2 linked regions of the Funiculus sociatus GB2-C1 genome follow. Each later gene encodes a partner of the first gene's protein in a complex. Links are inferred from orthologs where the notes say so. Each region holds a gene or a part of one and is shown in the gene's direction. Other genes may lie near its edges.

Region 1 (3,217 bases):
TGTAGCCCCTGTAAAAGTAACTTAGTTTATGATTCATCTGAGTAAGGCAGCAGCTAGCGAGATTAAGCGTCTGCAATCTAAGCGTCACAACTCCAAGAATCTCCAATTCCGTTTGGGAGTTCAAAGTGGTGGTTGTTCCGGAATGTCCTACACTCTAGGATTTGAAGACGTTGTGACCCCAGGCGATCGCGTATATGATTGCGATGGGATTCAAGTGGTGGTGGACGAGCAAAGCCTAAATTACATCAACGAGCTCACCCTGGATTACTCAGAGGATCTTATGGGTGGGGGGTTTCGCTTCCACAACCCAAAAGCCAAAGAAAGCTGTGGCTGCGGTAACTCTTTCTCAATTAATGAGCCGGTCACAACCGACAGATAAAGCACCAAACTCCACAAATTGACACAAAGCCATTAATGGTGCTAAACTCAGAATTTGTCTGCATTCGGTTCAACTAAAGGCTCTGTAAATCCCGTAACTCATGCCCACAATCCAGCAGCTCATCCGTAATGAGCGCCTAAGTACAAGCAAGAAAACTAAGTCGCCAGCTCTCAAGAGCTGTCCGCAGCGTCGGGGTGTCTGCACCAGAGTATACACAACGACACCAAAGAAACCTAACTCAGCTCTCCGGAAAGTAGCAAGAGTTCGTCTGACTTCAGGCTTTGAAGTAACGGCGTATATCCCCGGAATCGGTCACAACTTGCAAGAACACTCCGTGGTAATGATTCGGGGTGGCAGGGTTAAGGACTTGCCCGGAGTTCGTTACCACATTATTCGCGGAACACTAGACACGGCAGGAGTAAAAGATCGTCGTCAAGGTCGTTCTAAGTACGGCACTAAACGGCCTAAAGAAGCTGGAGCGAAGAAGTAAGCTTTGCCAAAAGCTACCATGATGGTGTTTGAAAAGCCAAACTGTTCGCAGTTGTGCGATCGCACTTTCCTTAGCCGCGGGAACATCCCTCTCTCGTGCTAAAACTGGGATGAAACCCAGACAATAATGGTAGAGTTGGATAAAGTATGTTTTAACTGGATTCTGTGCGATGAGAAGCATCAGAGATGTTATAGAAGCGTAGAGTCACACCTGATGCGGTAGAGATACCAACAAAAGCTAGGGGGTGTGAATCCAGTAAAATATATCTGAATCCAGGAAAGATTGCTTCGTTGTTGGCAACGAGGCAAAAAGAAATTAACGCGCTGGGGACAGGACGTAACTGTTATGTATGGGCGAATTTTACTCAATGTGAAATTCCCACAGTACACTTTCCTGAACCCACAAAGAGGCTTGTTAAACAAAAAATCCCATCAAGAGGCGCGTCCATTGGGATTTAAGAAATTCTGCATTTTATTCATTGAAGGCTTACTATGTCTCGTCGTACCGTAGTTAAAAAGCGTCCTGTTCCCCCCGATCCAGTTTATAACAGCCGCCTGGTCAGCATGATGGTGCGGCGGATTATGAGAAGCGGCAAGAAATCCATAGCTTTAGGGATTATCTATGACGCACTGAAAACCATCGAGGAAAGAACAGGTAGCGATGCTTTGGAAACTTTTGAAAAAGCAGTTCGCAATGTCACCCCTTTGGTGGAAGTAAAAGCGCGTCGTGTGGGTGGTGCTACATACCAGGTGCCAATGGAAGTCCGTGCTGACCGAGGAACAGCCTTAGCGTTGCGCTGGCTAATTCAATTTTCCCGCTCTCGTCCAGGCCGCACAATGGCAGGCAAACTGGCAAATGAGTTAATGGATGCTGCTAACGAAACAGGGAACGCCATTCGTAAGCGGGAAGAAACGCACCGGATGGCAGAAGCGAATAAAGCTTTTGCACATTATCGGTACTAAATACGGACTCGCATCCATCAAAGGTGAAAACCTTTAACAAAGTATACAATTATAAACAGAGAGTAACGCCCGCATCCCATGCGGCACAGATAAAAGGAGGTAACTGTGGCACGTACCGTCCCGCTTGAAAGAACACGCAATATCGGAATTGCGGCCCACATAGACGCGGGCAAGACAACAACAACAGAACGGATTCTGTTCTATTCAGGTATCGTTCATAAAATTGGTGAAGTACACGAGGGAACGGCTACCACTGACTGGATGGAGCAGGAGCGGGAGCGGGGCATCACCATCACTGCTGCCGCTATCAGCACCAGTTGGCGGGATCACCAGATCAACATTATTGACACCCCAGGACACGTAGACTTCACGATTGAAGTAGAACGTTCCATGCGGGTATTGGATGGCGTGATTGCCGTGTTCTGCTCGGTTGGCGGCGTGCAGCCTCAATCTGAAACTGTATGGCGACAGGCAGATAGATATAAAGTTCCTCGGATCGCCTTTGTAAACAAGATGGATCGGACTGGGGCGAACTTCTACAAAGTTTATAGCCAGATACGCGATCGCGTCCGGGCAAACGCCGTCCCAATTCAAATTCCCATCGGCGCTGAAAACGACTTTCGGGGAATTGTAGACTTGGTTCGGATGCGAGCCTACATCTACAAAGACGACCAGGGAAAAGAAGTTGAGGACACTGAGATTCCCGCCGATCTTCAGGAAGTAGCCGAAGAGTACCGCACCAAGCTCATCGAATCCGTAGCAGAAACCGATGATGTCCTGACGGAGAAGTACCTCGAAGGTGAAGAACTAACCGAACAAGAAATTCGGACGGCGTTGCGTAAAGGCACCATTGCAGGCACAATTGTCCCGCTTTTGTGCGGAAGTGCCTTTAAAAACAAGGGCGTTCAGTTGCTATTAGATGCAGTGGTAGATTACCTACCCGCACCTATTGACGTTCCCCCAATTCAAGGGCTATTACCAGACGGCACCGAGGTCGTTAGACGCGCCAGTGATGACGAGCCTGCGGCAGCTTTGGCTTTCAAGATTATGGCAGATCCCTATGGACGCTTGACGTTCATTCGGGTATATTCCGGCGTAATCAAAAAGGGCAGTTACATCCTCAACTCCACTAAGGGGAAAAAGGAACGCATTTCTCGCTTGATCATTCTCAAAGCTGACGAACGGATCGAGGTAGATGAAATGCGCGCTGGAGACTTGGGCGCTGCATTGGGTCTGAAAGACACCTTTACAGGCGATACCATCTGCGACGAAAACTCACCAGTGATTCTGGAGTCCCTGTTTATCCCAGAGCCAGTGATATCCGTAGCAGTGGAACCCAAAACCAAGCAGGATATGGAAAAGCTCTCCAAAGCTCTGCAATCCTTG
Region 2 (3,167 bases), on another replicon or contig:
TGGAATTGTCAATTACAACTGCCCCAGCGTCTACCGCTTTATGCGCCCAGGCTTTAGAGGTAGAGCCGCCAGCAGAAGCGAGAACTAAATCTACATTATCAAACGAGCGATCGCCTACTGCCTCCACAGGCAAATCTTCGCCCTTAAATGACATGGTTCGACCAGCAGAACGTTCTGAAGCCAACAGCTTCAAGTCGGCTACGGGAAAGTTACGGGCTTCCAGAAGTTCTAATAACTCCGTACCTACTGCACCCGTGGCTCCGAGAATGGCAACGCGATAGGAATCAGACAAAGATGGTTCCTCCTCTTGAATACATATATTTCAAAAACTTTCGGTATCGAGCCTAAGCAATCTGTTAGGTTTTTTTTGTAATATTTGTAATATTTGTGCTTGTGCAAGGACACAGACTATTACTGCTTCTATTAGAATATCTCAAAGGAATTTTACATATCTAGAACTTCCCTTAACCTAACTTCCCTGCCAAAGAAGGAAAAGCTAGATTCTGGTTGAGTGAAAGCGCGTGCTGTCGATGTACTATCATCAAATATGTCAACAATAGGGATAGTAAGGTTTTATCTACACTGGCTGCAACTGTTGCAAAACTAGGATATCACGGGGTTGAGACGCTAGAGTTCTTCTTTGGCTTTAACCGACCGTCTTCCAAGCCTACCGTAGAATCGCTATCAACCCTGTGCGCTTTAGTTTCTAGAGAAGTTATCTGATGAAAGTTACCCAGGAAAAGCTCCCACAGAGCAGGATTGGCTTGGAAATTGAAATTCCACCGGATCAGTCAAAAAATGCCTACGAGCAGGTAGTCCAAAAGCTCGCCCGTACAGTCAACATTCCTGGGTTTCGCAAAGGAAAGGTGCCTCGCCAAATCCTGCTACAGCAATTGGGGCAGACACGGATTAAAGCAACTGCCCTGGAAGAATTGATTCAAAGTAGTCTCCAGCAGGCTCTTAAGCAAGAAGCAATTGAGCCGCTAGGTAACTATCAGCTGCGTTCCGATTTCGATGAGTTAGTGGGTCAGTTCAAACCAGGAGAACCCCTGACGTTTATAGCTGCGGTGGATGTGCAGCCGGAAGTATCGTTAGGCGACTACACTGGTCTTACCGTCAAGGCGGAGGAAGTACCGTATGACCCTAGCACTGTGGAAAAGTTCTTGGAGGAGCGTCGTGCGGAATTAGCCAACTTAATCCCTGTGGAAGGTCGCCCAGCGCAAATGGGAGATGTCGCAGTAGTGGATTATAGTAGCCGTTTGGCGGACGAACCAGAAGGTGAAGAAACTGAAAGTATTGCTGGGGGTCAAGCCGAAGACGCTCAAATTGAGCTAGTTGAAGGCAAGTTTCTCAAAGAATTTGTCGATGGCATTGTAGGCATGAGTTCCGGCGAGACGAAACAGATATCGGTGAATTTTCCGGAAGATTATCGCCAAGATTTAGCAGGGAAGACAGCTATCTTCAGCATCACGCTCAAAGACCTCAAGGAAAAAGAGTTACCAGCGTTAGATGATGATTTCGCCCAAGAAGTCAGCGAGTTTGAGACTTTAGCCGAGTTACAAGAGTCTTTAGAGAAAAAATTTCGCGACAAGGCTGAGCAAGAAACGAAGGCTAATAAGGAGCAAGCGATCGTCAGCGAACTGCTCTCAAAAGTTGAAGCTGACCTGCCGGAAACCATGATTCAGCAGGAAGTTGAGACGATACTGCGTCAAACCATCATGCAAATGGGGCAGATGGGGATTGATGTCAAGTCCATGTTTACACCGGAGATGGTGAAGCAAATGGGAGCGCGATCGCGTCCGGAAGCCATCGACCGACTCAAACAATCCCTAGCCCTGGAAGAAATTGCCAAGCGCGAATCTCTCCAAGCAGAACCAGAAGCCATTACAGCCAGAGTCAATGAGCTGCTAGAGCAGTTTCCAGACGACCAAAACATCGACAGGGAACGGCTGCATACCATTGTCTCAGCCGATTTGCTCAAAGAAAAAGCAATTAGCTGGCTAGAAGAACACGGCACAATTGAACTGGTTCCCCAAGGCACTCTCACGCCAGAGGAAGACGAGGAAACTGAAGCTGAAGTAACCGCTACCGAAGCAACAGAAACCGAAACGGCAGAGGAAACTGAAGCTACAGAAGCAACCACCCAGACGGCACAACCAGATGCCGAATCCTCTCTAGAGTGAATAAACCATAGGGGCAACCAAAAAACTGCCCCTACACCCTTATCAACAGTCCGTGATGGTCAAAAACAGCGGATTCGGATATAACGGAAGTATAGTGGATCAAGAACCACTCGCCAGTTCACCTGACAGTGCAGGGTTAGACTTCGCTCGTTTATGGTTATATCTCTATCCCGGAATTACGAAATCACAAGCCAAAGAAAACCGGATATTTACTCCGCCTTCGGTTCAAGCAACGTTGTTCCTATGGTGGTGGAACAATCCGGTATGGGGGAACGGGCGTTCGATATTTACTCGCGGCTACTGCGGGAGCGCATCGTTTTCTTAGGGACTCCGGTTGACGATGTGGTGGCTGACTCAATTGTGGCTCAGCTGTTGTTTCTAGACGCAGAAGACCCGGAAAAAGACATTCAGATGTACATCAACTCCCCCGGCGGTTCGGTGACATCTGGTATGGCAATATATGACACAATGCAGCAAATACGGCCTGATGTTGTTACCATATGCTATGGATTAGCAGCCAGCATGGGGGCGTTTTTGTTAGCAGGTGGAGCGCAGGGTAAGCGCATGGCTCTACCCAGTGCCAGGATTATGATTCACCAGCCCCTCGGCGGAGCTCAGGGACAAGCAGTTGATATCGAAATTCAAGCCAAAGAAATTCTTTATCATAAGCAAAAACTGAACGAGTTACTGGCTCACAGCACGGGTCAACCGTTTGAGAAAATATCGGAAGATACCGAGCGCGATTTCTTTATGTCATCGGCTGAGGCCAAAGATTACGGTCTCATCGATCAGGTCATCTCCAGGCAGAACCTTCCCCAGGCGGAAGCAGCTGTCACTTCACTGAGATAAGAGGCAAGTATGTCTAAGTACGACTCCCATCTGAAATGTTCCTTTTGTGGCAAGTCCCAAGAACAGGTACGCAAATTAATTGCCGGGCCGGGAGTCTACATTTGCGATGAATGCGTTGACCTGTGTAATGAAATT

The links.
Region 2: the proteins of rpsG (region 1) and tig are in contact, whole or in part, in a crystal structure (PDB 3GTY), measured with the Thermotoga maritima proteins. The link is inferred for Funiculus sociatus GB2-C1 from one-to-one orthologs. Residues at the interface, in WP_004081843.1 of Thermotoga maritima: Lys34, Lys52, Lys55, Glu59, Arg62, Gln63, Glu66, Asn67, Lys69, Val71, Arg95, Ala109, Lys110, Lys111, Gly112, Arg113, Pro114, Glu117, Glu121, Ile124, Ala125, Tyr127, Asn128, Asn129, Thr130, Gly131, Lys135, Asp139, Arg142, Met143; in WP_004081061.1 of Thermotoga maritima: Glu122, Val124, Val129, Leu130, Tyr133, Glu188, Gly259, Ile262, Tyr263, Glu266, Ser270, Glu273, Gln274, Glu277, Arg308, Gln311, Ile312, Ser315, Tyr316, Glu325, Arg329, Arg336, Leu363, Phe366, Trp367, Arg373, Leu377, Arg381, Leu384, Glu387.

The regions. Positions count from the first base shown.
Region 1 is NZ_JAMPKJ010000087.1:4,831-8,047, forward strand. Bases 205-3,095 are described here. They hold rpsG (30S ribosomal protein S7), read left to right. Parts: upstream 205-1,360; coding sequence 1,361-1,831; downstream 1,832-3,095. Other genes in these bases: NDI42_RS25915 (HesB/IscA family protein), read left to right, coding at 205-379; rpsL (30S ribosomal protein S12), read left to right, coding at 480-869; fusA (elongation factor G), read left to right, coding at 1,937-3,095. Also shown: more of NDI42_RS25915, read left to right, coding at 29-204; more of fusA, read left to right, coding at 3,096-3,217.
Region 2 is NZ_JAMPKJ010000040.1:46,373-49,539, forward strand. The notes cover bases 112-2,952. They hold tig (trigger factor), read left to right. Parts: upstream 112-722; coding sequence 723-2,183; downstream 2,184-2,952. Other genes in these bases: NDI42_RS18175 (aspartate-semialdehyde dehydrogenase), read right to left, coding at 112-292; clpP (ATP-dependent Clp endopeptidase proteolytic subunit ClpP), read left to right, coding at 2,337-2,952. Also shown: more of NDI42_RS18175, read right to left, coding at 1-111; more of clpP, read left to right, coding at 2,953-3,032; ATP-dependent protease ATP-binding subunit ClpX, read left to right, coding at 3,042-3,167. UniProt on the Bacillus subtilis protein: Involved in protein export. Acts as a chaperone by maintaining the newly synthesized protein in an open conformation. Functions as a peptidyl-prolyl cis-trans isomerase.